Regions from separate parts of the Pseudidiomarina fusca genome, predicted to be linked through region 4. Evidence: predicted binding sites of a transcription regulator. Region 4 holds the regulator's gene; each other region holds the start of a gene.
The links. The regulator sigma-54, encoded in region 4, starts transcription at its own class of promoters, with help from an activator protein. The targets are predictions, from matches to a motif close to GTTGGCACGNNNNTNGNNT.
Positions count from the first base shown of each region.

Region 1 (8,008 bases), on a different contig from region 4:
TAGAGATCAGCACGAAAATCACCAGATTTTATTTGCTGCTTCAAGTCGCGATTAGTTGCCGCCACAACTCGGACATTGACGGTATGGCTACGATCGCTTCCTAAGCGTTGAATCTCGCCATTCTGCAATACTCGTAGTAACTTGGCCTGAATTGCTGGTGGCAGCTCACCTACTTCATCTAAGAAGATGGTGCCGCCATCAGCGCTATCAAACCGACCGGCCCGCTCGCTGGTTGCCCCAGAGAAGGCCCCTTTGGTATGGCCGAAGAGCTCACTCTCGGCCAGAGCCTCAGGTAACGCTGCACAATTCACATACACTAAGGGCTGCTGCGCTCGTTGTGACTGGCGATGTAACTGTCGTGCAAATAACTCTTTACCCACGCCGGTTTCACCCAGCAGTAATACCGGAAGATCTGAGCCGGCCACAACACTCAATTCTTGCATCACATTGAGCAATGGAGCACTACGCCCGATGATTTCGTAACTAGCGGAAGCCTCGCCACTAAGCGAGTATTCTTGATCGCGCCGTTGATTACGTAGGGCTCTGACGCTTTGCTCAATTTGCCCCATGCGAATCGCCGCTTCAACCAGCAAGCTTGCTCGTTGCAGTGCATGCATGGCAGCCGTATCAAAGGTTCCTGGGGTGAGGGCATCTAGGGTCAGAACCCCCCAGCATTTGCCTTCAACATGTAATGAGATCCCCATACAATCGTGTACTGCCAAATGGCCATCGGGGCTATCTTCTATAAGCCCGTCATAGGGGTCTGCGAGGTGGCTATCTGGCTCAAATCGAACCGCTTCGCGACTCGCCATAATGGTGGCTAGGCGCGGATGCTGATGCACAATAAAACGGCGCCCTAAGGCCTCCCGTGCTAAACCGATACTAGCAATGGGCTTAAGCATTTGCTGCTCTAATTTAAGCAGCACCACGGCACCACAATGAAAGTGTTGGCGTAGTGTTTTGACGACTTTCTCTAGCCGTACTACGGCAGGCTGTTCGGTCACTAAATCGGCGATCAGAGTTTCAAGTAAGGTGACATCTTGCATGGTAGATTTAACCCTTAAAGTCCTTTTTGACCCAAATAAATATGGGTTTAATTTACCATTGCAGGGAAAAACTCGATATAAATCAAAGTAGGTAGTTTTGGCATCTATTTTGCAATATCAACAGGTATTGCTGGTCCATTTTGGCCGCTTTTATCTCAAAATTAGGAGTTATTATGTCAACACCATCTACCATTCATGCAGAAGCTTTAGCCGTGTTTCAAGCCATGCCTAGCAAGCATTTAATTGATTATATTGTTGAGAATTTTCACGATAAGCATCGCGCACAGCTGCCGGAGTTAATTAACTTAGCGCGCAAAATAGAAGACGTACATAATGATCATGAAGCCTGTCCAGCAGGCTTGGCAGAATTGCTGCAAAGCATGTACCAAGAGCTAGAAAGCCACATGATGAAAGAAGAGCAAATTTTGTTTCCGATGTTAGCTGGTGGGATCTATCCAAGCGGACCTATCGCGGTGATGGAAGAAGAGCACGACCAGCACGAGCAAATGTTAGCCGAATTATTAGAGTTGACCCATCAAAACCAAGCTCCACGCGGCGCATGTGGAAGCTGGATCATGCTTTATGAGGGGTTAAATGAGTTAGTGAAAGACTTGCAGCTGCACATCGATATTGAAAATAGCATTCTTTTTAAGCAAGCAGATAAACCAGCCAGCAGTGGCCATGGTAATGGTCACTGCTGTGGTGGTTGCCAATAAGTGCTGCGTCAGTTAGTGAGCTAGCTCGCGCAAGCGGGCTGGCTCGATGATGTTAACTAGCTTGTTCTGCACATCAATCACACCTTCGCCTTGCAGTGCCGATAAAATACGGCTAATGGTTTCTACCGAGAGGCCTAAGTAGTTACCGATATCAGCGCGAGTCATGGTTAAGCGAAACGAAGTGCTAGATAATCCGCGCGCTTTAAAGCGATCGGACAAGGTGACTAAGAAGTGCGCTAAACGTTGATGGGCTGAGCGGTTGTTCAACGTGCCGAGTAGTTGTTTGCTGGAGAATATCTCGCTACTCATTAAACGCATCATTTGTTTGCGCAGGGATGGCATCTCAATCACTAGCTCATCCAGTGACACAATAGGCACTTCGCACAACATGGTGGTTTCTAGCGCTTGTGAGTAACTGCGGTGTTGACCTTCAGCTAAAGCATCAAAACCGACGAGGTCGCCAGGCAAATGGAAATCAATGATTTGCTCTACGCCATTATCGTCGATGGTGTAAGACTTTAGTGAACCGCTACGCACGGCATATAAATATTTGAGCGGCGCACCGGCATTAACTAACACGTCACGTTTATGCAGAGGCTTATGACGCTGAATAATAGTGTCTAGCCGATTCATACCCTCTTGATCTAATTGGTACGGTAAACATAGCGCTGCCATGCTGCAATTTTGACAATGTATGTGAGAAGTCAGATTAGCCATAATGATTTCCTGATTTAGATCAACATCCCTAACGAATAACTGCAGTATACGCCCAACGCCTGAAAAGTAACCTTGTGCCGATGGAGTACCTCCAATATGCCTAAGAGGGGGTAGTTGGTAGGGTTTGTGGGGTTTGCCCGATACTGTTAAAATGCGCGTCCAAACCAGCAGGAGCACCTAAGTGGATGCATTTATAACTTCAACCGTGACCGTCGCTTTAGCCGAAATAGGTGATAAAACGCAATTACTAAGCCTGTTCTTGGCGGCGCGTTACCGCCACAAAACAGCGATTATCATGGGGATATTAGTGGCGACTCTGCTCAATCATTTAGCGTCCGCTTGGCTGGGTTCATGGTTAGTGGATGTCATCCCAGCAACACTCGCCACCTATGTGGTCGCAGGTTCTTTTATAGCCGTTGGCCTGTGGGTACTGATACCCGATAAAGCAGATGATGACGAACACGAAAACGTGCGTAAATACGGCGCTTTTATCGCCACCACAGTGCTGTTTTTTATTGCTGAAATAGGTGACAAGACCCAAGTAGCTACGGTTATCCTGGGAGCTCAATACACCAGTGTATTGTGGGTTACATTAGGAACAACCTTAGGGATGATGCTTGCCAATGTTCCGATCGTGCTACTCGGACAACGGTTGATGCAAAAACTACCTCTGAATGCAGCTCGTTATATTGCGGCGACCTTGTTCGTGGTGCTAGGTATTGCTACTGCGCTAAGTCAACTCTTGGCTTAAACGTTCTAAGCCACTTTGGCGCTGGCTAAAACTTGGCCGCGCGTTGAAAACTTGCTAGTATCGGCAACAGCTAAATTAAAGAGATAACCTGATGCTTAACTGGACTGAACAACAACGCGCACGTGGCTGCCTATGGGCCGTCATGCTGGTGTTGTGTCTGTGTTTGGCGAAACAAAGTAGTTGGATTCAAGGCTGTCCATTACAACAGCAGGCGCTACCGCAGGCTAGCCTGGTGGCAACTAGCGCCACCAGCGACGCCGCTAGTGCCCTAGCTAGCGAGAGTGATTGTAGTGCCAGTGAGCAACTATTGCAGCAGGCATTACAGCAATTATTTGACCAACTGAGTGTCGGCCTATTATTAGTCGTTGCTCTGCTTTTCTCCAGCCGGCTAGGCACCACCGCGGTAACTTTGACAGTGCCACCGCCGCGGTGGCGATATCGGCCACATCTGCACTTTTGTGTGTTTCGAGAATAACCTCACTGAGTTGTCTGTAGCTGCTTGATGCAGCAAGCGAGGGGTACGACTGTTCTGTTCGAATCGGTTCAAGTAGGTACTCAGTCATAGGTTAGTTGAGATGTATAGATGAAACACATAATCCCCTTTATTTTATTGTTCATGTTGATGAGTTCTGCATGGGCACAGGATTCTACTGACTGGATAACCAGCTCAGAGCATCCGCACGTTCAAATCAAGTTAGATTTAGTGACCGCGCAAGCCGATCAGCAACAGTTGCAAGCCTTGCTAAAGGTTCGCTTAGAGAGCCCTTGGAAGACCTATTGGCGGGCGCCCGGAGAGGGCGGCATTCCCCCTACCGCAGAGTGGCAAACCAAGAGTAATATCAGTAGGGTGCAGTGGCAGTGGCCTGCTCCACAACGTTATCAAGTGCAAGGGATTGAAACGGTAGGCTATCAGGGCACGGTTGCCTTTCCGCTAACGTTGACGATAGAAAACTGGCAGCAGCCAGCGCGACTACAAGGTGTGGTGACCATGTCTAGCTGCACTAACATCTGCGTGTTAACGGATTTCCCCGTTGATATCAGCTTCAATCCGGCCCAACTGGCCGCATCTGAGCAGCGGGTGTTTGAATTGCAGAAGGCACTAAGCCAAGTGCCTCGGCTAGACCATCCCGCGGTGGTCTTGGAGCGGGCAGAATGGTCAGCCAGTCAACAGCAGTTGCAACTTGAGCTTACCCACCCACAGGGCTGGCAACAGCCGGATGTCTTGGTTGATAGCTTGGCCACGGAATTGGCAGATATGACGGTGGCACCACCACGCTTGGATATCGATGGTCAGCGGTTACTGGCTACCTTCAACATTAGCCATTGGTTAGGTGCTGCCGAGGTGGCTAGTTATCCCATTCAAATTACTGTGTTAGATGAGGCGCTAGCGGCTGAACTATCCACAACGGCGCAGGCCGTGGCGCAAGTCACTCATGCACCAGCGGTATCTAGTAGTCTTGGTTTGATGTTTGCTTTTGCGCTGCTTGGCGGGCTTATTTTAAATATCATGCCATGTGTCCTACCTGTGCTGGGGATGAAGTTGCAAAGCGTGTTGTTGATACCGCGAGAGAGAGGGCTTATTCGGCGTCAGTTCTTAGCATCGGCATTAGGTATTGTGCTGTCTTTTTGGTTGTTGGCACTGTTTATCTGGGGCCTAAAAACGAGTGGTAGCGCGCTAGGCTGGGGTATTCAATTCCAAAGCCCGTGGTTCATTGGCTTTATGGTGCTAGTCACTGGTTTATTTACGTTCAACTTGGCTGGCCTATTTGAATTTCGATTACCTAGTAGCTGGCAAACTTGGGCTGCCCAACGTGGTGATAATTCGTACCTAGGGCATGTTGTCCAAGGCATGTTCGCGACCTTATTAGCAACGCCTTGTTCGGCCCCCTTTTTAGGAACCGCAGTAAGTTTTGCCATGGCCGCCTCTAATCTACAACTCTGGTTTATTTTCACTGGTTTAGGACTTGGCATGGCATCGCCTTGGTTATTGGTTGCAGCGCTACCATCTTTGGCTAAGTTGCTACCTAAACCGGGCCGTTGGATGCAGATCACAAAAGTGATTTTTAGTCTGATGTTGGCGGCCACCACCCTGTGGCTATTCACTTTACTCAATAATCATTTAACTGCTGCGATGGTCTGGCTCTTAGCGTTAAGTTGGTTAGTAGTAGCCGCGCTACTGGTGATTAGAACTTACGGCAAACAAGGACTGTTGATTGCCGTGGCCAGTAGCTTGTTAGTGGTAGCTGCGGTAGCCGTCACCGCTAGTCTTACCAGCGCTAAATGGGCTAGTGGCCCGCGCCCCGATCACGTTTGGGTAGGCTTAAATGAAGCGGAGATCAGCCGGGCCGTGGCCCAAGGTCAAGTGGTGTTTGTCGATATTACCGCTGATTGGTGTATTACCTGCAAGGCCAACAAAATAGGGGTGCTATTACAGCAGCCCGTATATCAATTGTTGCAAGACCCACAGGTGGTGACCATGCAAGGTGACTGGAGCCAAGCCAATGACCAAGTCACTCAGTATTTACGCAAATATCAGCGTTATGGGGTGCCCTTTAATCGGGTTTATGGTCCAAATGCCCCTGCGGGCATCGATCTACCTGTGATTCTAACGGCCGAGGCTGTTAGTGCCGCAATCGACCAAGCCGCGGGGAGAGAATAATGTCGCAGCCAAAGCAATCCAGCAAATGGCTCAAGCTGCTCAAAAATATTGCCGCCATGGTGGTGATGTTTATGCTGATTAGTACGGCTGTAGATGCGTGGCGAGGCCGTAATCTCGATCCGCAAGCGGTGCCGCTGATGACCTATACCGATCTACAAGGAACGACAGAAGATTGGTTGGAACGCAGTTACAGTGAACCTGTCATTGTGTATTTTTGGGCCACTTGGTGTCCGGTGTGTACGTACGTAACGCCAACGGTGAATTGGATGGCAGCCGATTATCCGGTGGTCACGGTAGCGTTACGTTCGGGGTCTGATGCCAAGGTTGCGCATTATTTGGAGCAACAAAATTACCAACTCATTACGGTGAACGATCCACTGGGACAAGTGGGGCAGCAGTGGCAAATAACGGCTACCCCTACTGTCGCCATCGTTCATGAAGGCGAAATTGTTTCTTATACCACTGGTATCACCACGCCAACTGGCTTATGGTGGCGGCGCTGGTGGGCAAGTTTTTCTGGTTAATTGGAGAGTAGTATGACGTTCAAATCTTTGTTTTTCGGCACCCTGATGGCCCTCGGCTTAGCTACCTTGGGCGCTACTGCACAAGCACAGCAGGCCAATCAACAAGCACAACAACTTGAACAGTTGATCGGTTTGTTAAAGCAGCATCCCGAAGTGATTGGTGACGTGCTAAATAGTGTTGAGCGTTACATTGAGGGCAAAGAAGCCAGCCGTAATGCTCAAGCTAAATATGAAAGCTGGTTATACGATAACGACAAGGTGCAACCTTGGTATGGCGCAGCCGATCCCAAACTGACCGTGCTGGTTTATACCGATTACGATTGCCCTTATTGCAAACGCATCGAGCCTCATTTACAGCGTTTAGTGGAAGAGTTTGATGGGGTTAAGGTGATTAATATTGTGGTGCCGTTACGCCAGCAACAAACAGAGGGTAGTAACGTTAACCCGTCTGAGTTCGCCATGAATGTGTGGCAGCATCAACCTGAGCAATACCCTGAAGTAGCCAAGCTGCTTTACGCTAAAAACGGCTTACACACAGCTCAATCGATAGAGCATGTGGCCCGCTTAACAGGAACACGCGGACAACTCAATAATCCCCAAGTTGCTCGTCGTAACTTGATGGAAAACTACAAAGCTTTTAGCGATTTTGGCTATCGCGGCACCCCAACCATTGTGGTGGGCAGCGCAGTGATTCCTGGCTTTGTGGAATACGACCAATTACAAGCCTTAGTGCAAGAGATGCTGGATTAAAGCGCTAGTGATTTTAGAGGTGCTGAGAGCAGGCGTAGGCACTGCTCCACGCCCACTGAAAATTATAGCCGCCAAGCCAACCGGTAACATCCATCACTTCACCAATAAAATACAACTGAGGCTGGATGGTGCTTTGCATCGTCTTAGAGCTGATTTCTTTAGTATCAACACCGCCGAGGGTCACTTCGGCGGTGCGATAGCCTTCGGTGCCGTTGGGCTTAAGACGCCAAGCTTGAATGTCCTCGGCGACTTTTTGTAGCAGCTGATTATTGCAATCAGCGAGGTTCTTGTTAGGCCACCCTTGGCTCTGAGCTAGCACTTGTACCAAGCGTTTGGGCAGCCATTCTTGCAAAGCGCTGCGTAGTCCTAACTTTGGGCGTTGTTGACGCAGTTGCTGTAACTGCTGCAACAACTCAAATCTAGGCAGTAGATTAATATCGATAACTTCACCAGCTTGCCAGTAGCTGGATAGCTGCAGCATTGCCGGACCAGATAAACCACGATGGGTAAACAGCATTGCTTCAGTGAAGCTGGCGCTCATTTTAGCATCGGCTGCCGTACTAGCAATCACATCAACAGCTAACCCAGAAAGCTCCGCATACTGTTGTTTATCGGTGTCATGCAGAGTAAAAGGCACTAAGCCAGCGCGTACGGGCAATATGGTATGCCCGAATTGCTCGGCTAGTTGGTAACCGAAAGGCGTTGCACCAAGTTTTGGCATAGATAAGCCGCCGCAGGCAACAACCAGAGCAGTACTAGTTAACTGGCCTTGTGAGGTGGTTAACTCATACTTCTGCTGGTGGTATTCAACTGCGGTTATGTCGGTGCGTAATTGTACTTTGGCG
Region 1 covers NZ_JANFPJ010000013.1:40,686-48,693, forward strand. The annotation lists gene norR (nitric oxide reductase transcriptional regulator NorR) at 1-1,046, opposite strand, end outside; gene NOG12_RS07990 (hemerythrin domain-containing protein) at 1,220-1,762, shown strand; gene fnr (fumarate/nitrate reduction transcriptional regulator Fnr) at 1,775-2,479, opposite strand; gene NOG12_RS08000 (TMEM165/GDT1 family protein) at 2,661-3,230, shown strand; gene NOG12_RS08005 (hypothetical protein) at 3,322-3,705, shown strand; gene NOG12_RS08010 (protein-disulfide reductase DsbD family protein) at 3,814-5,889, shown strand; gene NOG12_RS08015 (protein disulfide oxidoreductase) at 5,889-6,413, shown strand; gene NOG12_RS08020 (thioredoxin domain-containing protein) at 6,426-7,163, shown strand; gene NOG12_RS08025 (BaiN/RdsA family NAD(P)/FAD-dependent oxidoreductase) at 7,177-8,008, opposite strand, start outside.
Region 1: the regulator sigma-54 is predicted to act here: its motif matches at 1,143-1,161, upstream of NOG12_RS07990 (hemerythrin domain-containing protein).

Region 2 (8,008 bases), on a different contig from region 4:
CTCAGGATTATTACTGGCCGTTAAACCTTGCGATTCCGCCGCCTCTACCATGCCATTGATACCAATAGTTAAGAACTGCTTATCCAGGGTAATAAAACCAGCATCGTAAACCGTGAGTAAACCGGCTGCTTGGTAATCTTCCATGAGCAGCCGATAGGCCACTTGGTATTTTTGAATTTTCTCAATTTCCTCACCCAAGTCGCGTCCATCTTGCACTAACCGATTCATATTAATGGTGATCACATTAATGGATCCGGTCGCGACGCCACCAGCACCAAGGGTGTAAGAAAAGGTATTATCACTAATTTCAGAGCGTAAACGACAGCAAGAAGCTAACGAATCGGCATTGGGTGACAGATACACGAAGAATGAGTTACCGACAGATAATTCATGGGCAATATGCTGAGCAAATTGCTGATCTTTGCACTGACCATTTTCGGTCAGCATAGCCACGGTAACGACCGGGAAAGTGAGTATGGTTTTCTTCCGTTCTTCATTAAACCAATGTAAGAAAAAGTCCTGAAGCTGGCTCACCGATTGCCATGATGATTTGCTGAAATCGGCGGGAAAGACAAAGTCACCAAACATACTTTCAAAATAATGCTGGTCATAGACTGAGATATTCCAGAAGACACTTTGATAACCGCGCGCTGCCGCGGGCTGATTGAGGGCATACACGACGTGCTGTAAGTGGTTTTCAATCTGATGGCGATGTGTTTCTAGGTAGTTATCACCGTAATCTTTACGAGCAAAATAATCAAAGTAAGCCAAAAATTCGACGGTGGCGACGGCCCCGGCAAACTGTGAGCTCACCGCAAAGACGAAGTTCACGAAAGTGCCACAAAAGCTTTCTAGGTGTTTTGGTGCTTTTGATTCGCCGCCCAACTTAGTGAGCCCATCACGTAAAAACGGATACATGGTAACCGACACACAGTAAGGCTTTAAGCTAGTTTCATCATGCACATAAATCTCATGATCTTCTATTTGACGAATATACTCCTGCGCCAACGGCGGGCCAAACAACTCTGCAATTTTATTGCTGACTTGCTTGCGGTTCACTTGAACAAAAAAATCCTTCATGATTTCTGACTCTAGCGTCGCAATATTCTTTTGCGTCACGTTCGCATTAGCATCCATTTTTGAGCCATCAGCGGCATTTTCGGCATGGAGATATTGCTGAATAAAGTCAACTTTGGCGTCTACTTGATCGGGGTATAAGCGCAACATAGGTATGCTCCTTGTTTTAATCAGTGCTTAAAAAGCGCACGTTTAGTAGTTGTTGATTGCGTAAATCAATAAACTTCTGATTTGTGTTTGGACTATCTAGGCCACCAAGCTCAGCTATCCAAGGGCCCGTTTTTAAATAGGTGAGCTGTTCGCGGAGTGCAGGCAGCACCTGCTCATAACCGGTATACAGACAGGTTTCTAGCCCCTGCTCACGAGCTAATTTAAGTAAGTGCAGTAATTGCTCTGGGTACCATTCACCCCCTAAAAACAACACGCAGGTGATGAGGCCCCGATATTGCTGCAGCCGCTTCGTAAAATACTCTGGGGTTAATTCCACTCCGCTATGAGCGGGCCAGCTATCAACGCTATGACAGCCTTTACAACCCACAGGGCAGCCGGTGATGGTATAAGCCAACGAGACTTCGCCGGGCACCTCCTGAAAGGCTATTTGCTCTGAACAGTAGCGCATTAAAACCCCACATATTGTGCTTGATTGCTTATTTGCATCTATATATTGTGTTAAAGCCTAGACGATCACCTAGATATTGTGTTGATCCGGATCAATAAATAAGCAGCCTGAAAAACTCTGAACGCCGCTTGGCCAAGCTAGCCAAAACATGCTGGTGGGTAAAAATAACCCTACGGGTTACTAGCACCCTCAAAAAGTGCGGTTATATCTACCCTAAAAACAAACAAAAACCAATAAAATCAGATGGATAAAAGTTGGCACGAGACTTGCTATAAGGAAAGGGTACTCATCTATGAATGCGTGCGAAATGCAATAAAGGGAGACTCTCGCATGAATCAACAACAACAACCGGAGGTGCCATATGGCCGGTTATAAGAAACTTTGGTGGATACTCATCGGCATCCTAGCGATTACCTTTGGTATCTTGGGTTATTTTGGTAAAGAGGTATACCGCGAAGCACCGCCTATTCCAGCGCAGTACGTGACGGAATCGGGACAAGTGTTAATGACTGAAGAGAGTATTCTCGATGGTCAAACCGCTTGGCAATCCATCGGTGGTATGCAATTAGGCTCGATCTGGGGCCATGGTGCTTATCAAGCACCCGATTGGACTGCAGACTGGTTACACCGTGAGCTCGTAGCTTGGTTAGAAATTGTAGCGCAACGTGATTACGGCATGAGCTACGATAGCTTGAGCCCAGCTGAGCAAAATGCTCTGCAATTTGCGTTAAAACAGGAATATCGTACCAACACCTACGATGCTGCAACTGATACGGTGCTACTAAGTGAGACTCGAGTAGCAGCCATCAATGACGTAGCGGATTATTATATTCGCTTATTCAGCGATGCTCCTGAGCTACAAAGCACGCGCGAAAGCTATGCAATGAAAGAGAACACCTTGCCGAGCCTTGAGCGACGCGAGCGTATGACTGAGTTCTTTTTCTGGACTGCTTGGTCAGCCGCTACTGAACGCCCTGATAGCAATGTCACCTACACCAATAACTGGCCGCATGAGCCGCTTATTGATAATAAGCCAAGTGCTGAGAATATCATTTGGTCTATTATTAGTGTGATTTTACTGATTGCTGGTATCGGTGCTTTGATTTGGGGTTGGGCTTTCTTGCGCGACCACGATGAAGAAGAAATTGAGATTCCTAAGCAAGATCCAATCACTACCTTCAAACTTACACCATCACAAAAAGCACTAGGTAAATATTGCTTTATCGTCGTGGCGTTGTTTGCTTTACAAGTTTTGTTAGGTGGCTTTACTGCTCACTACACTGTAGAAGGTCAAGAATTCTATGGTATTAACGTGTCTGAGTGGTTGCCCTACTCGCTAGTGCGTACTTGGCACTTACAAGCGGCCATGTTCTGGATTGCTACTGGCTTCTTAGCTGCTGGCTTATTCTTAGCACCTATCATTAATGGTGGTAAAGATCCTAAGTATCAAAAACTAGGAGTCGACCTACTATTTTGGGCGTTAGTTGTAGTGGTTGCTGGTACCTTTATTGGTAACTTCCTCTCTATTGCTCAAATTATGCCTGAGCACTTAAGCTTCTGGTGGGGTCACCAAGGTTATGAATACGTCGACCTCGGTCGTGCATGGCAGATTGGTAAGTTCTTAGGTATCGTGTTCTGGTTAGTGTTGATGATGCGCGGTGTCTTCCACGCTCTTCGTCAACCAGGCGACAAGAACTTATTAGCACTACTCACCGCATCTGTTGTTGCTATTGGCCTGTTCTACGGTGCTGGCTTCTTCTATGGCGAACGTACTCACTTATCAGTGATGGAATACTGGCGCTGGTGGATCGTGCACTTGTGGGTAGAAGGCTTCTTTGAAGTATTTGCCACCGCTGCCCTAGCCTTTATTTTCCATAGCATGGGCTTGGTTTCTAGAAAAATGGCTACTACGGCCACCTTAGCGTCAGCATCGTTGTTTATGCTTGGCGGCGTACCTGGTACTTTCCACCACTTGTACTTTGCCGGTACCACCACTCCCGTGATGGCCGTTGGTGCAACTTTCTCTGCGCTAGAAGTCGTTCCCTTGATTGTCTTGGGCTACGAAGCTTGGGAAAACTGGAGCTTGCAACGCAAAGCTGAGTGGATGCAACGCATTAAATGGCCACTCATGTGCTTTGTTGCGGTAGCCTTCTGGAACATGTTAGGTGCTGGCGTGTTAGGTTTCATGATTAACCCACCTATCTCGCTGTACTATATTCAAGGTTTGAACACCACACCAACTCACGCTCACGCGGCCTTGTTTGGGGTGTATGGCTTCTTAGCGCTAGGTTTTGTCTTACTCATCTTGCGCTACATTCGTCCAAACCTGCAATTTAACGATAAACTGATGACCACTGCATTCTGGTGGATGAACATTGGCCTTGGCATGATGCTATTTACTAGCTTGCTGCCAGTTGGCTTCATCCAGTTCTATGCATCAGCGTCTGAAGGTTTATGGTATGCACGTAGCGAAGCCTTTATGCAACAACCGTTGCTAGAGGGTCTACGTTGGGTGCGCACTGTTGGCGACGTGGTCTTTATCGTCGGTGCTTTTGCTATCAGCTGGCAAGTGGTGTATGGCTTGTGGTTTGATAAAAGCTCACGTGAACAACAGCATATAGCTTAATCACAGCCTGAAATTAAAGGTGAAGTTAAAGGCGGTGGCACTTAGGTGCTGCCGCTTTTTTTACGGTTGATTGTTGTTCAGTTGCTATCCGAGGTACACTAACGCATCTGTTTAAATCAACCCAAGAGTTTGACTCCTAATTGTCTATGCCTAATTCATCTATTGTGACACGCATTGGTTTTGCTTTGAGTTTTATGGTGGCGCTTACCGTAGTCACGCTGTTGGCTTCGTATTGGCTCTCAGAAAAAGCAGATCAAGATGCCTTAGCCATAAATATTGCAGGCTCACTGCGCTACCAAGCGTATCAATACAGCTGGCATCAATTACATGATGCTGATAGTGCTGCAGCAGCAGCCATGCAAGCCGAATTTGAACAAAGTTGGCATCATCAAGTCTTTAACCGTTTTAGCCATAGTGAGTCTGATTTAGCAACCTTATATACGCAAACTCGAACCAGTTGGCAGCAATTCCAGCAGCAAATAGCCGATGGCGTGGTCACCAGTGCTAATTTACAACAACAGATTTTGCCGCAAATAGACCAAATTAATCGCTTTGTTACCGCCATTCAACAAGATGCCGAGCAGCGCATACGTTCCATTCGATTAATTCAGGTGCTCTCGTTGTTTTCTAGCATTGGTTTAGCGCTGGTTATTTTCTATTGGTTACGCACCCGCGTTAAGTATCCATTAGAGGTTTTAACTCTCGCCGCCAAAAGAATTGGTCAGGGCGACTTTACCGCCCGTGTGAATCATCCCATGCGTGATGAGCTAGGTGTGCTCTCGGGCACCTTGAATAAAATGAACGAAGCTGTGGGTTACATGTATGGCAATCTTGAAAAACGCGTCGATGAACAAACCCGAGCCATTTCTCAAAGCAATGTGCGCTTGCAGTTTTTGTACGACACCGCGCGAATGATCATCGAGCATTCACCTGGTTATCACGACTTTACCACCATTGTTGAAGGGTTAAAGCGCGCCTCTGAGGTTGAAGACCTCGAGCTTTGCTTAATTACCGAGGCAGGCAATAAACCCTATTTACAGGTGCAGCCTATTGGCGCCCCAGAAGATCCTTGCGAAGGGGTTGATTGTAGCCAGTGTGTGAATGCTGGGGCCGGAGTGAGTATCCAGAACAACCAGCGCATTTATCGCTTTAGCATTGAGCGCGAACAACAAAATTACGGGGTCTTGGTAGCTCGTTGTAGCCTTAGCGAGCAACTCAACGATTGGCAACAACAGTTGCTACAGTCAGTTGCCGACCAACTGGCCATTGCCCTAAGCCTGAAACAAGAAGAAGAGCAAGTACGGCGCCTAGCTCTTATTCAAGAGCGTACGGTGATTGCGCGTGAGCTGCACGACTCTCTTGCGCAGGCTTTGTCCTACTTGAAGATTCAGGTGACACGCCTCAACAAAGCCATTGAGAAAGATAATAAAGAAGTGATTGATGATGTTGCAGAAGAGCTTAAACAAGGGCTTAATGCCGCTTATCGGCAGTTACGCGAATTGCTTACCACTTTCCGCCTCAAAGTAGATGGTGCGGGGCTGTTGCACGCCCTGCAAACAACTATCAATCAATTTAGTGAGCAGTCTGATCTGTCCTTCAGGCTGAACTATCAGTTAGAGAATACCCCCTTGGTACCGCATGAAGAAATTCATTTGCTGCAAATTATCCGTGAAGCCTGTCAGAACGCCATTCACCACAGCCAAGGCACAGATGTGGTGGTACAGCTAAGCCAGCACGATCAGCGAATTGAATTAAGCATTGAAGATAATGGTGTAGGTATTCCCGATCAGGCCGAAAAAATGAATCATTACGGGCTTGCTATCATGCAAGAGCGTAGCCGTCATCTAGGTGGCACCATTGAAATAAAACGCCGTTCTGAAGGTGGCACAGGAGTCTATTTTAGTTTTGTGCCGCAGTACCTGTTAGAGCGTGAAGCGACTGTTTAAGGGTTATAAAACTCGCTACGCCGGCGCAGATACACCCAGCTAACTAGTGCCGCACACAGCACGTAAAAAAGTGCAAAGGCCACCAGCGTATTGGCGCCATGGGCTTGGCTCACATTGATATACCACAGGGCTGGTATGTAGATAGCGCCAGCAGTTGCCACGGCTGTAAGCCAACGCAATGCTAATGGTAACTGCTCTAATGGCAGCACCACACTGGCAGTTTTAAAGACCGCACTACTAGCCGTTCCGGCCGCAATAAAAATCACCAAAAAGACCAGCAGGTAGGGTAAGAACCACTCTTCAGGAACCCTACTTTGCAGGGCTGCTGCGGTCATGTAAGCGGCACTCAAGCAAGCCATAGCCATCACTAAAGCACACACCACCAAGACTTTGGCGCCACCGTACTGGTCAGCCAGCCAGCCACCAAAAGGTCGGGCCAGCACTCCTAAGAGTGGCCCAATCCAAGCATACGTTAGGGCACTTGGTGTGTAGTTAGCACTAAAGGTTTCAAGGCTTAAGGGTAGTGTCATCGCAAAGCCAATAAAGGAACCAAAGGCCATCACGTAGAATAAAGTCATCAACCAAGTGTGGCGGTTCTTTAGAATGCGCCCTAGCATCGGCGGTTGGGTGTTGGTAACAACAGGCTCAGCGCTGGGGGGATGCCCTGAGGGGCTAGGCATAGCCTGAGCTCCTCGAGCACGGCGCTGCCCTAACGAATACAGGCTTGTTGCAATCACTGCCACCATCAATAACCAGCCCGTGTTGGCAAGCCATAGGGGCGTACTCGGCGGTAACACCCCGACAATATCACCACTTGTTTGATGAGTTAACCAAGGAGAAGCCGCCCAATCACCTAGCCAGTTGATACCGCTAAGCAACGGTAGTAGGGTTTGTGCCAACACAATCCCGACCCCACCGATCCCTGCGTTAACCGCTAGCACCCAGCCAAGTGAGCTCTTCTCAATCCGTGCACCTGCAGCAGGTTGTAAGGCAATAAATTGGGCGCCACCTAAGCCAGAAAGAAAGGCCAACACATACAGTTGCTCAATCGCAATCTCCTCCACACTTAGCTGCCACGTAAGTCCAATTGCCGGTATCAATAACAGTACTGAACCTACTTGAATAAAGCGCTTATGCATACTGCGCTCACCCAGCCATAAAAAAACAAACTGAAACACACAAGCACCGCTCCCGGCTGCTGCCAGCAAACTGTATAGCTGTGCATAGCTCAAATGAACCGTTACTGCATGGAGCTGCACCACCAAGACACTCCAACTTAGCCACAAGGTCATCCCCACAATCAGATTGATTGCGGTGAGTTTGTCGATGGTTGGCGAAAGTCGAATGGTGTTCACATGTTACTCCTCAGCTATGCTAGTAACTATGCGTGAGCACCGCCAAATAAACAATTTAGCGAGGGGGATAAATAGCAATGCAAAAGAGGCAGTTAAAACTACCCCCAAAGGGTTAATAAGGTGCTAAGCTTTGGCTAACGGGGCTACATTGTGCAAAAATACCCCCTATAAAATATTGACGCTTATCATCATAAGACATTAAAGGAGCAACTCATGTCTGATACTCCAGCTAGCATTATGCTTGTGGACGATCACCCACTTTTGCGTAAAGGGCTCAAACAACTGATTTCGCTTGAAGACGGCTTAGAGGTTGTAGCTGAATGTAGCAGCGGTGCAGAAGCACTAGAGTTAGCCGAAGAAATTGATCCGGATTTGATTATCCTTG
Region 2 covers NZ_JANFPJ010000013.1:25,910-33,917, reverse strand. The annotation lists gene nrdD (anaerobic ribonucleoside-triphosphate reductase) at 1-1,227, opposite strand, end outside; gene nrdG (anaerobic ribonucleoside-triphosphate reductase activating protein) at 1,244-1,696, opposite strand; gene NOG12_RS07940 (nitric-oxide reductase large subunit) at 2,058-4,322, shown strand; gene NOG12_RS07935 (ATP-binding protein) at 4,469-6,268, shown strand; gene NOG12_RS07930 (MFS transporter) at 6,265-7,623, opposite strand; gene narL (two-component system response regulator NarL) at 7,837-8,008, shown strand, end outside.
Region 2: the regulator sigma-54 is predicted to act here: its motif matches at 1,950-1,968, upstream of NOG12_RS07940 (nitric-oxide reductase large subunit).

Region 3 (8,008 bases), on a different contig from region 4:
TGCACATCAAGGCTGCGATCAAATGGCGCAAGTTGACGTCCCAACGCTGCTACTGATAACTGATCTTTGCTCACAACTTGGCCTTGTCCCTGCACTAAGGTTCGTAAAATATCAAACTCAGTGGGGGTCAGTTCTAGCTTAGCTTCATCGCAGCGCACTTCGTTTTGCTGAGGGTCAACCCAAAAGCCCGCATAATGAATAGGCTCAGGCACCACTGTCGTATTTGGAGTGCGTCGCAACAAGGCTTTCACTCTTGCAACTAACTCGCGCGGGTTAAAAGGTTTAGGCAGGTAGTCGTCAGCACCTAGCTCAAGGCCTTGTACGCGGTCATCATCATCACCACGCGCGGTTAGCATCAACACTGGGGTGCTGCGTTGCTGCTGGCGTAAGCGCTGTAATAACTGAAAACCGTTAATACCAGGCAGCATCACATCTAACAGAATGAGATGATAAGAGCCGCTAAGGGCACGCTCTAAACCCGTCTCACCATCGGCGGCTAAGGTTAATTGATAGCCTTCTTTGGTCAGAATCTGCTCCAGCATACTGCTTAATTCGGCATCATCATCTACTAACAATAACTTGGTCATGGTGTTGTTCCTGAGTTTTCTAGAAGTATAGTTTTCTTAATTATGTAAAGAAAGCTCGTTGCTTTACACAGGGTTTACCTTAACTTTACGCTTCGTTAAGTTTGCGCGCTAAGGTATTGCGCCCCCAACCCAGGATCTTCGCGGCGTTTTGCTTGTGTCCTTGAGTATGTTCTAAGGCAAGCTCCAACGCCAGTTGTTCCACTTCTTTGCACAAAGGTGCCAAAATATCTTGCTCGCCGGCCGCGATGCGCCGCTTCAACTCCGTCTGAAGAACCACTTGCAGACCCAGCTCTGGCCCCAGCTCCGTAGCTGGGGCCGAATGTCTTTCGGCTTGCAACTCAGGGGGCAGATCGCTTACTTCGACCACGGCGGCGGGGGCCATTACAGTTAGCCAGCGGCAGCTGTTCTCGAGTTGGCGTACGTTTCCTGGCCAAGGCGCTTGCTGCAACACTGCCATGGCAGCCGCACTGATACGCTTGGGTTGACCACCGAGTTCTTGCGCTGCTTGCTGCAGAAAATGTTCCACCAATTGCGGAATGTCGCTACGCCGTTCAGCTAAAGTGGGCAAGGTTAGTCGGATCACGTTGAGCCGATGCAGCAAATCCTCTCGAAACAACCCGTCTTTGACTCGTTGTTCGAGATTCTGATGGGTGGCTGCGATGATACGCACATCAACAGTAACAGGTTCATAGCTACCGATGGGATAAAACTGGCCTTCTGCGAGTACTCGTAACAAGCGCGTCTGCACCGCTAACGGCATATCACCAATTTCATCTAAAAAGAGTGTGCCGCCATGCGCTTGCGCAAAACGGCCTTGGCGGGCATTGCTGGCCCCGGTAAAAGCACCTTTTTCGTGCCCAAACAGTTCAGCTTCTATCAAGTCAGCAGGAATCGCCGCCATGTTGAGCGCAATAAAGGGTTTGTGCGCGCGCGGGCTATTATCATGTAGCGCTCGGGCGACCAGTTCTTTACCAGTGCCCGATGCACCATTGATCAGTACCGTCACGCTAGAATGAGAGAGCCGCCCAATGGCCCGAAACACATCTTGCATCGCTGGTGCTGAGCCAATCAAACCACGCAGCCCGCTGCTAGGTTCAACCGCGGTAGCTGGAGTGGGAGCTTGGCTGCGCTCTCTTTGTAAGGCGCGACTCACCGTTTGCACCACGTCGTTTAAATCAAAGGGTTTGGCGAGGTATTCAAAGGCACCACCCTGAAACGCACTCACCGCTGATTGTAAATCAGAATGGGCAGTCATCACGATTACGGCTAGCTCCGGATAATGATGACGCATATGCTCTAGCACCGCTAAGCCATCATCACCGGGCATCCGAATGTCACTTAACAGCACCCGCGGCTGGCTGCTGGGCGCTTGCTGTGCCAAGGCCTGATACACACTGCTGGCATCGGCAAAACTGCGACAGCTTAAACCCGCCCGGGCGAGCGCCCGCTCTAATACCCAGCGAATGGAGCTGTCATCATCCAGAATCCAAATGTCCGCATTGCTGCTGCGGTTTGCTTCGTTGCTGCTTAGGTTGTTCATGTTAAGGTTTCTACATAGGGTAGATAAAGGGTAAATTCGGTGTGCCCTGGGCGCGATTGCAACTCAATCTTGCCACTATGTTGGTGCACGATATTCTGCGCTATCGCTAAGCCCAAGCCAGTACCGCCGGCTCGCCCACTTACCATAGGATAAAACAGGGTATCGCGGAGTGCTTCGGCAATACCCGGGCCGTTATCTTGAATCACGATCACCGCACATTGCCGGTAGCGCTTACCATACAAGGTTTGTTGGTGGGCGATGCGGGTTCGTAGCACAATCTCGCCACCAGCTTCTGGCGCCAGCGCTTCACATGCGTTCATGACAATATTGAGTAACGCTTGCTCAATCTGGTCTGCGGCCATGGTTAACTCAGGCAAACTTGGGTCGTAATCTCGTTGCCAACGAATCTGTTCGGCACCAGCTAAACGGGCCACTTGCAGCACCCGCTCGAGCACCGCATGGATGTTGCTGGGCTCTGGTTGGGGCAACTGATTTGACCCTAACATGCGATTAACCAAGGTGCTGAGACGATCGGCTTGGTTAATGATTAAATCGGTATACTCTTGTAATTCGGCATCATCAAGTTCGCTTGCCAGCAACTGCGCAGCGCCACGTAAGCCACCTAACGGGTTTTTGATTTCATGGGCCATGCCGCGCACCATGCTTTGCACTGCCAGTAGTTGCTGCTGTTGTACGGTTTCTTGATTAATGCGCCTAATTTGGTCCATTTGCCGCAGCTCAAGCAATACGCCAATGCGCTGCTGCTCTAGTTTCAGTGGCTGCGCAACTAGCTCGACCGTGATGCGTTGGCCGTCATGAAAAACTAAGGTCACGTCGCTGTCGGATACCGATTGGTCGTCATTGAGCGCTTGCTTGAGGGTGTTGGGGTCGATGCTGCTGTAGCTAAACAGACTAAAAAAATCCTGCTGTTGCAGCCGATTACGACTGCCATCAAGAAGCGCCTCGGCCGCGGTGTTCATGTAGGCAATACAATAATCGGTATCGAGTTGCACCACCGCGGTTAAGAGCTGATCTAAACTAGGTTGCACCACAGTGGTGCAATCAGCGTTAGTTGCCGTCATTGCCACCACCATCACCGCTAGTTGCTCCGGTCGCCAAGGCTGGGCTGTTGATATTAGCCCGCAGCACATACACCACAATAGTATCTGAGCGCGATACTTCGTTACCTTCGGCATCAAGCACCCGCAGTTGCAAGCGCCGCTCGCCGCGGTCGATATCAGTCAAGGTCAGTTCGGTTTGGCTGGAACCCTGCCAAGCAATGCGCTGATCAACTCGCAATTGTAACTGATAGCCATCGGGTAGTGGGTTGGGTGTGGTTTGCCACCGCACCGCAACTGAACCATCGTTGGCACGCACCGCGGCTTGTTGCGCGGGCGCAATGATCTGGGCCGTGGGCGCTGCGGTATCAGTAACCGTTGGCATGGCGGTTTGAGTTTGGGTAGTAACCGGGGTGTGCGTGGTGAATTCGGTGACTGGCACCGGCTGTAAGTTAATCACTTCAGCTTGGGGTAAGGGTTGATCCGAATATGTGACCGAGCCATCAGCATTTTGCCGTTTGTAAACTTGCTGTGCCGCTGCAGTTGAAACTGCAACGGCCAGCATTATCACAACCATGAGGCGGCTAATAAGCATCGGTCCTCCTAGGTTCAAACCTCAGCTGAATTAGACGCTGTAGTAAAGGTCGAACTCGATTGGGTGAGTGGTCATTTTCAGCGTCATTACTTCTTTGTGTTTCAGCTTAATGTACGCATCAATCATGTCGTCCGTCATCACGCCACCAGCGGTTAAGAACTCGCGATCTTTATCCAACGCTTCTAGGGCCATTTCTAATGAATGACACACGGTTGGAATTTCTTTCGCTTCTTCTGGTGGTAAGTCGTACAAGTCTTTATCCATAGCATCGCCAGGATGAATCTTGTTTTTAATACCGTCTAAACCAGCCATTAAGAGTGCCGCAAAACATAAGTATGGGTTAGCGGCTGGGTCTGGGAAGCGAACTTCGATACGACGTGCTTTTGCACTAGCAACCACTGGGATACGAATAGAGGCAGAACGGTTACGTGCTGAGTAGGCCAACATGACCGGTGCTTCGTAACCAGGGACTAACCGCTTGTATGAGTTGGTGGTTGGGTTACAGAAAGCGTTCAAGGCACGTGCGTGCTTGATGATACCGCCGATGTAATACAACGCCATTTCGCTCAAACCGCCGTACTGGTCGCCAGCAAACAGGTTTTTACCATCTTTGCTAATCGACATGTGAACGTGCATACCTGAACCGTTATCGCCAACAATCGGCTTCGGCATAAAGGTTGCGGTCATACCGTAAGAATGGGCTACGTTGTGGACCACATACTTGTAGGTTTGAATCTCGTCAGCTTTTTTAACCAATGTGTTAAAACGGGTGGCAACTTCGTTCTGGCCAGCAGTAGCAACCTCGTGGTGATGCGCTTCAACCACTAAGCCCATGTCTTCCATCACGGTACTCATAGTGCTGCGGATGTCGTGCGCTGAGTCTACCGGAGGCACAGGGAAGTAACCGCCTTTTACGCCAGGACGGTGCGCTAAGTTGCCGTCTTTGAATTCTTTACCTGAGTTCCATTTTGCTTCGTCGGCTTCAATTTTGTAGAAGCTGCCGCTCATGTCAGTATGAAAACGTACATCGTTGAACAAGAAGAACTCTGGCTCTGGACCAAAGAACGCGGTGTCACCGATGTTCATGCTTTGTAAGTATTCTTCAGCGCGACGAGCGATAGAGCGTGGGTCACGATCGTAACCTTGCATGGTGTCTGGCTCGAGGATATCACAAACCACGTTCATGGTGACTTCGTCAGTAAACGGGTCTAATACTAGGGTACTGCAATCTGGCATCAGTACCATGTCTGATTCGTTAATACCTTTCCAGCCGCCAATCGACGAGCCGTCAAACATTTTGCCTTCTTCAAAGAATTCTTCGTTAATTTGCGACACCGGAATGGTCACGTGCTGCTCTTTACCTTTGGTATCGGTAAAGCGCAAATCTACAAATTTAACTTCGTTTTCTTCAATAAAAGCCATAACGTCTTGTGGTGTAGACATGTGATCCTCCGCGATCGCAATCGTCAAAATGAACAATGAGTATAGCGTGCACTGAAACTTTCTGCACTGCGTTTGCACAAAACTAAAGCAAACCCCGTGCCAACTATTTAAATATCAATTAAATCAATAACTAATAATTATGCTAACGATATTAGGAGGTGCTTTTACTCACCTTTTGCACCATGATAGTGCATTTGCGTGCATTGTGATAGTGCATCGCGATAGTGCAACCGGTAAAATGCACAAAAAAAGGGCCCCACCCACGGAGCCCTTCGCAATCAATCAGTAACGAACAAGGTTGAACAATTAAAGATGCTTAGCCTTGCGTCGTAATAACGACGCATACAGCAGCGGAATAACCACCAAGGTTAATGCTGTTGATACTGCGATACCGAAGATCAAACTCACTGCTAAACCACTGAAAATCGGGTCATCCAGAATGAAGAACGCCCCCAACATGGCCGCTAGTGCCGTTAATACAATCGGCTTAGCTCGCACCGCTGCAGCTTCTATCACTGCCTCGTTCAAATCCTTGCCAGCCGCCACTTCTTCGCGGACAAAATCCACCAAGAGAATGGAGTTGCGCACAATGATGCCAGCCAACGCAATCATCCCGATCATCGAGGTTGCGGTAAACTGTGCTCCCAGTAACGCATGCCCTGGCATAATCCCTATCAGGGTGAGCGGGATCGGAGCCATGATTACCAGCGGTACCGCGTAGCTGCCAAAGTGGCCCACAACCAGCAAGTAAATCAACAACAAACCGACGGCATAGGCAGCTCCCATATCACGGAAGGTCTCGTAGGTGATTTGCCACTCTCCATCCCATTTTAGTGCAGCCGTATCCCACACATCGGGCTGGCTGATGTAGGTTTGTGGCAACTCAATGTCACCAGCTGCGGCAAACAAACCGTATAAAGGACTATCCAAATCACCCGCCATATCTGCCGTCACATAAACCACCGGACGTAGGTCTTTGTGGTAAATCGGCTGGGCATAAGGGCGCTGAACTCGGTCGATAAGCTCCGCCACCGGAATCGCCTGGCCACTGGTTTGTGATAGCACAGTGACATTTTGCAGCTGGCTTAACTGACCTTGCCAAGTGTTTGGTAACCGTACTTTTACTGCTACCGGTTGGGTTTGATGGGGAATGGCTAAATAAGTGACATCCATCCCTGCCAAGGCCGTTTGCAATACCCGTACCACTTGTTCAGCCGTCACTCCTAATTGCGCCGCACGCTCGCGGTTAACCTGCCAAACTTCTTCTAAACTATCGCTCACCAAGGTGCTATCAATATCCACCACACCTTCGGTTTGCTGCAGTTGTGCCAAGGTTAACTGAGCGGCATCAGCCCGAGCCTGTGCACTTGGGCCGTAAATTTCTGCAACAATGGGTGCCATCACCGGTGGCCCTGGCGGCACTTCAACGATTTTCAATGACGCGCCAACAGCTTCGGCAATAGGTGTCAGTAACGGGCGAATGGCTAAGGCCAACTCATGGCTTGCCCGCTCTCGCTCGCCAAGCTCTTTCAGAGTGACTTGCACATCGCCCATGTTAGCGCCTTGGCGCAAATAGTACTGCCGCACTAAACCATTAAAGCCTATCGGTGATGCGGTACCCGCATAAATCTGCGTCGCGGCTACTTCGTCCACGCTATCAAGCGTCTGCGCTAGTTCCACCAGCACCGCGTTGGTCTGCTCTAAGGTGCTGCCTTCGGGCATATCCAACACCAGCTTAATTTCACTTTTGTTGTCAAACGGGAGCATTTTCATCACCACTGCTTGCACCACCGCAAGACCGAGCATCGCCACAATCAGGCCAATGAGGCCAAAGCCCATCAGGTAGCGACGTTTGCGATGAGTTAGCAGCGGTAGCATCAGCTTATGAAAGAAACGATGCAATTTATCACTTTGCTGCTCTTGATGATGCTCATCTTTGAGTAAGTGGCGCGCCAGCCAAGGGGTAACGGTTAACGCAATCAGCAGCGACAGCAACATTCCCAAAGATGCATTGATAGGAATGGGGCTCATGTATGGGCCCATTAAGCCACTAACAAAGGCCATGGGCAAGAGCGCGGCAATCACCGTGAAGGTTGCCAATATCGTTGGCCCACCTACTTCGTCTACAGCAGCAGGAATGGACGTTTTAAGTGACTTGCCCAGCCCTAAATGGCGGTGAATATTTTCTACCACCACGATAGCGTCATCCACCAAAATACCAATCGAGAAGATCAGGGCAAACAGCGACACGCGGTTTAAGGTAAAGCCCCACGCCCACGATGCAAATAAGGTCATGGCTAGGGTTAAGACCACCGCACTGCCCACCACCACGGCCTCACGTTTACCAAGTGTGAGCAGCACTAAAGCCACCACCGAGATAGTCGCAAAGATCAGTTTTTGGATCAGCTTAGAAGCTTTATCGTCTGCAGTTTGGCCGTAATTGCGAGTGACTTCTACCTGCAATTGTTCAGGCAACAATTGCTGCTGCATGGTAGCTAAACGAGCGAGTACTTGCTCGGCTACCACCACGGCGTTTTCGCCTGCCTTTTTGGTAATGGCTAAGGTTATTGCTGGTGCAAGCTCACCCCCCTTTTGCCGCGACCACACGTACTGTGACGGTACTTCTGCTTGGGTTGATATTTCCGCCACTTGATGCAAGCGCACTGGCTTACCATCAACATTGGCTACAATCAGATTGCTCAGCGCCTCAGCACTTTCAATAAACCCACCTACTTGCACTGGGATGTACTGATTGCCCTGTAATCGATACCCCGCTTGCCCACTT
Region 3 covers NZ_JANFPJ010000013.1:102,104-110,111, reverse strand. The annotation lists gene NOG12_RS08300 (response regulator transcription factor) at 1-587, opposite strand, end outside; gene ntrC (nitrogen regulation protein NR(I)) at 673-2,127, opposite strand; gene glnL (nitrogen regulation protein NR(II)) at 2,124-3,209, opposite strand; gene NOG12_RS08285 (DUF4124 domain-containing protein) at 3,196-3,780, opposite strand; gene glnA (glutamate--ammonia ligase) at 3,811-5,223, opposite strand; gene NOG12_RS08275 (efflux RND transporter permease subunit) at 5,530-8,008, opposite strand, start outside.
Region 3: the regulator sigma-54 is predicted to act here: its motif matches at 5,309-5,327, upstream of glnA (glutamate--ammonia ligase).

Region 4 (8,008 bases):
GGCTAACGAGGCAGTGACCACAGTCGAAGTGGTGGCCTTACTAATACCTACCGAGGTGGGCGTGCAGTTAAAGCCTTTGTGCAGCGCTATCCAAGTAACTACAAAAGCAAACACCACGCTTTTGATGATGCCATTCATAATATCATGGCCCCATTCAACGTTAGCTTGCATCACCGACCAAAAAGCGCCGTCGTCGACGCCTAACCAGCGCACGCCAACCAAGTAGCCGCCATAAATACCCACGGCAGAAAACACCGCAGCTAGAATTGGCATACTGTATAAGCCGGCCCAAAAACGTGGGGCAATCACGCGGCGCAGCGGATCTACGGCCATCATTTCTAAACTGGATAATTGCTCAGTGGCTTTCATTAAGCCAATTTCTGCGGTTAGTGCCGAGCCAGCCCGCCCTGCAAACAGCAAAGCAGTGACTACCGGCCCTAATTCACGCAACAAGGATAGCGCTACCATGGGCCCCAACGACTGTTCGGCGCCAAAATCCACCAAAATGGTATAGCCTTGCAAGCCCAGCACCATGCCGATAAAGAGTCCGCTGACCACAATAATAATCAGCGACATCACTCCAACCGAGTACATTTGCTGCATCAGCAACGGCCAAGATTTGCGTAACTGCGGTTTGCCAACCAAGGCTCGGGTGAGCATGATTAACGCCGCCCCTGCGCCAGCAATACTATTGAGGGTAGCTTGGCCGAGGGCAGCAACTTTATTTAGCATCGCCAGCTCCTAATAATTCGTCGGCCAAGGTCGGTGCACGGTAATGGAAAGGCACCGGACCATCAGCTTCGCCGTGTAAAAATTGATGCACCAAGGCATTATCTGAATTTAATAATTGTTCTGGCGTACCGTGCCCAACCACTTGTTTGTCGGCAATGATGTACACGTAATCGGCAATCGTAAGAACTTCTTCAACATCGTGGGTGACGATGATGCTCGTCAACCCGAGCGACTCGTTCAACTCTTTGATCAGCTTGATTATCACGCCCATCGAAATAGGATCTTGGCCGGCAAAGGGCTCATCATACATGATCAGCTCTGGGTCTAACGCTATTGAACGCGCCAAGGCAGCCCGCCGCGACATACCGCCAGACAACTCCGCTGGCATCAAATGCCGAGCGCCACGCAAACCTACCGCCTCTAATTTTAGCAGCACAATGGTTTCAATCAGTTCCTCTGACAGCCGGCTATGTTCACGTAGCGGAAAGGCAATGTTGTCGTACACTGTCATGTCGCTGAACAAGGCACCGCTTTGAAACAACATGCTCATGCGTTTGCGTAATTGATACAATTCGCTGCGCTTGAGGCTAGGAATGTTTTGCCCGGCAAAGCGAATCTGCCCCTGTTGCGGGCGTAGTTGGCCACCAATTAGGCGCAACAAGGTTGTTTTGCCAATGCCGCTAGGACCCATCACCGCAGTAATCTTACCGCGCGGGATGGCCATCGACAGGCCTTCGTATAAATTGTGAGTACTGTGATTGTAGTGAAAATAGATGTCATCTATCTCAACCAAGTGCTCGGGATTACCCTCGAGAGTAGTGGTTAGCATGCGAAGATAGTCTCCTTTACGTGACCGCCTAGTTTACCCGATTTCGTCAAGAATCCCCACCAAAAAGCTGTAAAATTTGTGACAAATCGTTATCAGTGGTCACATTACGTCTGCAAAGAAGAAAACGATCGGGTATTATTGCGTTATTACATTGTCATCATTAACTTGTCATCTACTTTGGCTGCACTAGCATATGAGGCCCAACATGACCGAACACAACCCGACCACGACCAGCAAACAGACGTTTGCCGCGCTTGGCCAACGAGTCATTGATATCGAAACCGACGCGGTGCGTGGATTAAGCCGTTTTCTTGATGAGAATTTTGCTACTGCTTGCGAGTTACTGTTGGCATGCCAAGGCCGGGCGATTGTGATTGGTATGGGTAAATCGGGCCACATTGGCGGTAAAATTGCCGCAACCTTAGCCTCCACCGGTACTCCCGCCTTTTTTGTGCACCCTGGCGAAGCTAGCCACGGTGACCTCGGCATGATTACCGAGCAGGATGTGGTGATCGCCATTTCTAACTCCGGTGAAACAGCTGAAGTGCTTAGCATTGCGCCATTAATTAAACGGCGCGGCGTCAAGCTCATTTCCATGACAGGTAATCCACGCTCAACCCTAGCCGAGCTCTCTGACGTGCATGTGTGCATCGCAGTTGAACAAGAGGCCTGCCCGTTAGGTTTGGCGCCAACCTCCTCCACTACTGCCACCTTAGTGATGGGCGATGCGTTGGCGGTAGCGCTGCTGCATGCGCGCGGCTTTACTGCCGATGATTTTGCCATGTCGCATCCTGGTGGCAGCTTGGGCCGACGGTTGTTACTGCACATCCATGATGTGATGCACGCGGGTGAGCGCACCCCGCTGGTCAATCAGCATGTAACTATCAGCGCCGCCTTGTTAGAAATGTCACGCAAAGGTCTGGGCATGACAGGTATCACTGACGACCAAGGCCGCTTAGTGGGTATTTTTACCGATGGTGATTTGCGCCGTATTTTAGATCAGCGGATTGATTTGCATACCACCGCGATTGCCCAAGTGATGACGCCAAACCCCATTACCATAAAGCCCGATGTGCTTGCTGCACAGGGATTAAAATTAATGGAAGACCGAAAAATCAACGGGCTATTTGTGGTGGATGAGCAGGGCTTTGCCCAAGGCGCCTTGAACATGCACGATCTGTTAAAAGCAGGAGTCCTCTAATGAGTTTTGGTCACGCAACCCCAGCCATGATTAGTACTTGGTACGGTGATATCGAAAGCCTGCTGATGGATAAATTCGCCCAAATCAAACTGGTCATTTTTGATGTGGATGGCGTGTTTTCAGACGGCCGTATCTATTTAGGCAACCAAGGTGAAGAGCTTAAAGCTTTTCATACCCGCGATGGGTTTGGGGTGAAAGCACTTCTTAACGCCGGCATCAAGGTGGCGGTTATCACCGGACGCCGTTCAGCACTGGTGGAAAACCGCATGCGCGCGCTAGGCGTCAGCGATATTTATCAGGGCCAAGAAGATAAGCTCAGCGCCTACCAGCAGTTGGCGGAGAAATATCAGTTAACGGATCAGGCCATCGCCTGCATGGGTGATGACATACCTGACCTCGCGATGCTGCAGCAGTGTGCAGTGGCCGTAGCGCCTCACGATGCCCATCCCTTTGTGCAGCAACACGCGGTTTATGTGACCTCGCAGCGCGGCGGCTTTGGTGCCGTACGTGAGCTGAGTGATCTGATTTTACTTAGCCAAGGACAATTGCAACTGCACGGTGGAGTCAGTTTATGACCCGTAATCTTGTGGTGATTATCGCCATTATCTTTGCCACCCTAGCGCTGTTGGTGTGGCGTCCTTTTGGAGATCAAGACCTCACCGATGAACCTGCTGGCTATCGCGAGATCAAGCCTGATTTTACCGCCCAGGGCCTGATTGTGCGGGTTTACAGTGAGGATGGTACCTTAGCGCATCGGATTGCTGCAGAAAAAATGACCCATTACAGCCCGATCGGCTTGACCGAGTTAGATCAGCCGACCTACATTGTGCACACTCGTGATGGTGGTCCGGTGTGGCAGGTGGCAGCCGAGGCTGGCTCTTTTTATGGCGACAAAAGCTTGGTGTTAGAACGTAATATTTTAATGCGTAGCTTAACCGCCGAAGATTTTTTAGAACGGGTTGAAACCAGCTACCTAACCATTGATACTTTGGCCGAAACCATGACGACTGAGCAAGCGGTGGTGATGTACGGTCGTGATTTTACTATTCGAGGCGAAGGCATGCATGCTAACTTACGCGCTCAAACTCTGGAACTAACGAAACATGTTGAAACCATTTATACCGGCCGCCACACTAATTCTCAGTAGTCTTGTGCTAACTGCTGCATTATTCTCTAACGCAGCACTTAGCCAAGGCAAAGATGACTTTAATCAGCCCATTCGCATCAATGCTGAGCGCGATTGGGTTGATATTGCTAATAAAATTGTGGTGTTTGAACGTAGCGTCATCATCGAGCAAGGTAGTTTAAAAATCACCGCTGACAAGTTATCAGTAGAGCGTGAAGGTGAGGCCGAAGATGCTGTGTTTATCGCTGAAGGGGCGCCGGCGGTTTATACCCAACAATTGGAAGACGGTAGTGTTATCACCGCCAAGGCCAACCAAATCATTTATGACCAAGCGCAACAGTTACTGACGTTGCGGGGGAATGTTGAAGTTGCGCAAGGAAACAGCGTCAGTCGTGGTGGAGAGATGGTTTATAACTTTGCTACACAGCAAATGACCACGCGTGGTGACAAAGATACCGACCGCGTAACCACCATCTACATGCCGAAACAACAAGACGATAAAAACAACGAGCAACCATGAGCCGATTAGTAGCTGAACATTTAGCCAAATCTTATAAAAAACGCCAAGTTGTTAAAGACGTTAGTTTGACTGTTGAAGCAGGCCAAGTGATTGGCTTGCTGGGCCCTAATGGCGCCGGTAAAACCACGACTTTCTATATGATTGTTGGCTTAGTGAATAACGACAAAGGCCTGATTAAATTAGACGACCGTGATATCTCGTTATTACCTATGCATGAACGCGCTCGCCTTGGGATTGGCTATTTACCCCAAGAATCCTCCATCTTTCGTAAGCTGACGGTGCGCGATAATATTTTGGCGATACTCGAAACCCGCAAAGAACTATCTGCGGCCCAGCGTGAAGATAAACTTGATAGCTTGCTGGAAGAGTTTCACATCAGCCATATCGCCAACAGTCTGGGTATGAGTCTGTCTGGGGGTGAACGACGCCGGGTTGAAATTGCACGGGCGCTGGCGGCTGAGCCTAAGTTTATCCTGTTGGATGAACCCTTTGCTGGGGTTGACCCGATTTCCGTGCTGGACATCAAGAAGATTATCGAACACCTACGCAAGCGTGGCATCGGGGTACTCATTACCGACCACAACGTGCGCGAAACCCTAAGCGTCTGTGAACATGCTTATATTGTTAGCCATGGCGAGCTTATCGCGCAAGGCGATGCCCAAACCATTCTTAATAATCAGCATGTGAAAGACGTGTATTTGGGCGACCAGTTTACGCTGTAGCTATCATGATGAAACAAGGCCTGCAGTTCAAATTTAGTCAACAGCTGAGCATGACCCCACAGCTGCAACAGGCCATCAAACTGTTGCAACTTTCTAGCTTAGAACTACAGCAAGAAGTGCAACAAGCGCTGGATGAGAACCCCTTGCTTGAGGTGGCCGACCAAAGCGCTGAAGGCGAAACCGATTTAGCTGCTGCCGAGGAGAGCTGGGAACCAAGCTATTCGGCTTCTTTAGGCAGTTCTGGCACAGCTTACGATGGTGAAGATACCCTCTATCAAGGCAGTACCAGTGAAAGTTTACAAGAGCACTTGTTATGGCAAATGCGACTATCACATTTTTCTCCCCTTGATGAAGCCATTGCCATGCTGTTGATAGATAGTATTGACGAGCGCGGCTACTTAACGGCTGAATTAGAAGAGCTGTTGCCAGCGATTCGACAACAACACCCCGAGCTCATCCAAGTTGAGCTAGCCGAAGTAGCTGTGGTGCTGAAACGGATTCAACATTTTGATCCGATTGGGGTTGGTGCTCGCAATGTCCGCGAATGTTTATTAATTCAGCTACGGCATCTTCCTAAAGATACTCCCTACCTGAACTTAGCTCTGCAAGCCGTTGACAAGCATTTGCAGTTGCTCGCCCAGCGCGATTATCGCAATCTGGTGCGGCGGTTGCGTATTCAAGAAGCCGATTTATGCCAAGTACTAGCGCTGATTCAGCAGCTACAACCGCACCCAGGGGACGGTTTTGGCGCAGGTGATGACGACTATGTGATTCCTGATGTGCTGGTGCGCAAAAAAAATAATCGCTGGACCGTTGAGCTAAATTCGCAAAGTTTGCCTAAACTAAAGGTGAACGAAGATTATGCGGCGCTGCTGCAAAGTGGTTCGCAATCTGAAGAACAACAGTATATTCGGCAGCATACGCAAGCTGCGAAGTGGTTTATTAAAAGCATTGAAAGCCGTAACGATACCTTACTGAAAGTAGCTGCAACCATAGTGCAACGTCAGCAAGGTTTCTTTGAATATGGCCCTGAGGCGATGAAACCTATGGTTCTTGCTGACGTTGCTAACGCAGTAGAGATGCATGAATCAACTATTTCAAGAATAACCACACAAAAGTATATGCATACACCTAAAGGTGTGTTTGAATTGAAGTACTTCTTCTCTAGCCAATTGGCAACGGATAATGGAGAAGATGCTTCTTCTACCGCGATTAGAGCGGTATTGAAAAAGCTAGTTGCTGCGGAGAACCCCAAGAAGCCTCTCAGTGATAGTAAATTAACTGAACTCATGGCCGAACAGGGTATCCAAGTAGCTAGACGGACAATTGCGAAGTATCGTGAGGCCATGAATATTCCGCCCTCGAGCCAACGCAAACGTCTTATCTGAATCTTGGACAAACAGAAGGAAGATGTTATGCAAATTAATCTGACCGGTCATCATATCGAAATTACTGACGCTCTGCGTGACTATGTCGATACCAAGTTTTCTAAGCTGGAACGTCATTTTGACCACATAAATAACGTCCATGTCATTTTAAATGTTGAAAAGTTAACGCAAAAAGCGGAAGCTACGCTGCATTTGAATGGCGGCGAAATTTTCGCTGATTCAGAGCACACCGATATGTATGCGGCTATTGACGGGCTGATTGATAAACTCGATCGGCAGGTTATTAAACATAAAGAAAAGATGAAACGCCACTAAATCATGGATTTATCCACTCTGTTAAGCCCCGACTGCGCTCGCTGCGCAGTCGCGGGAACAAGCAAAAAGAAAGTGCTTGAAATCATCGGCCAACTGGCCGCTTCGCGTCTCTCGGGCACCACCGGTTTTGACGTCTTCGAAAGTCTTCTCAATCGCGAACGATTAGGTAGTACCGGCATCGGGCTGGGGGTTGCTATTCCCCATGGTCGCTTAGCCTCGGCAACTAAGCCGGTGGCTATTTTGCTGACCCTAGAAGAGCCCATCGATTTTGATGCGATTGATAACCAGCCGGTGGATATTGTATTCGCGTTACTGGTGCCAGAAGACTCGCATGAACAGCATTTACAAACCTTAGCAGCCGTGGCCCAGCGTCTGAACGACAAAACCTGCACCCGCGCTTTACGCGATGCCAGCTCAGACCAAGAACTTTATGAACTGTTTGTAAAATGACCGATAGCAGCCTTAACCCCGCAGATAAAATGCAATTGATCATAGTTACCGGCCGCTCCGGCTCCGGTAAAACGATTGCGCTGCGCGTGTTAGAAGATCTTGGTTACTATTGTGTCGACAACCTCCCGATCACCTTGCTTCCTACGTTAGTGCATGCGGTCATTGAGCAGTACAATAAAGTGGCGGTGAGTGTTGATGTACGTAATATGCCGATTGAAGCCAGTGAGTTAACCGACTCATTGGAGTTTCTGCCTGACCAAATTAAACCTGAAATTCTCTACATTGATTCATCTGAGGCCGTGTTGCTGCGCCGCTTTGCGGAAACCCGCCGCTTACATCCCCTGTCTAAGAATGAGCTGCCGCTAAGTGATGCTCTCCAAGCTGAATTAGCTTTGCTTGAGCCGTTGGCGGAACGAGCAACTTGGCGCATTGATAGTAGCGATTTAAGCGTGCATCAGCTGAGCGAACAAGTGGCCGAGCGCGCCCTGGGTAAGTCAGCGTCACGATTGATTGTGGTTTTCCAATCTTTTGGTTACAAGTATGGTTTACCTAGTGATCTGGACTACGCATTTGATGCCCGAATCCTGCCTAATCCGCATTGGGAGCCCTCGTTAAAGGCCTTGCTCGGTACAGATCCAGCCGTCCAACACTTTTTTCAGCAACAGCCGTTAATGACCAAGTTTATTCATCAGGTAGAAAACTTCTTAGCCACTTGGTTACCCTAC
Region 4 covers NZ_JANFPJ010000012.1:49,872-57,879, reverse strand. The annotation lists gene mlaE (lipid asymmetry maintenance ABC transporter permease subunit MlaE) at 1-732, opposite strand, end outside; gene NOG12_RS07465 (ATP-binding cassette domain-containing protein) at 722-1,561, opposite strand; gene NOG12_RS07460 (KpsF/GutQ family sugar-phosphate isomerase) at 1,767-2,762, shown strand; gene kdsC (3-deoxy-manno-octulosonate-8-phosphatase KdsC) at 2,762-3,337, shown strand; gene lptC (LPS export ABC transporter periplasmic protein LptC) at 3,334-3,909, shown strand; gene lptA (lipopolysaccharide transport periplasmic protein LptA) at 3,866-4,408, shown strand; gene lptB (LPS export ABC transporter ATP-binding protein) at 4,405-5,130, shown strand; gene NOG12_RS07435 (RNA polymerase factor sigma-54) at 5,139-6,518, shown strand; gene hpf (ribosome hibernation promoting factor) at 6,546-6,833, shown strand; gene ptsN (PTS IIA-like nitrogen regulatory protein PtsN) at 6,837-7,283, shown strand; gene rapZ (RNase adapter RapZ) at 7,313-8,008, shown strand, end outside.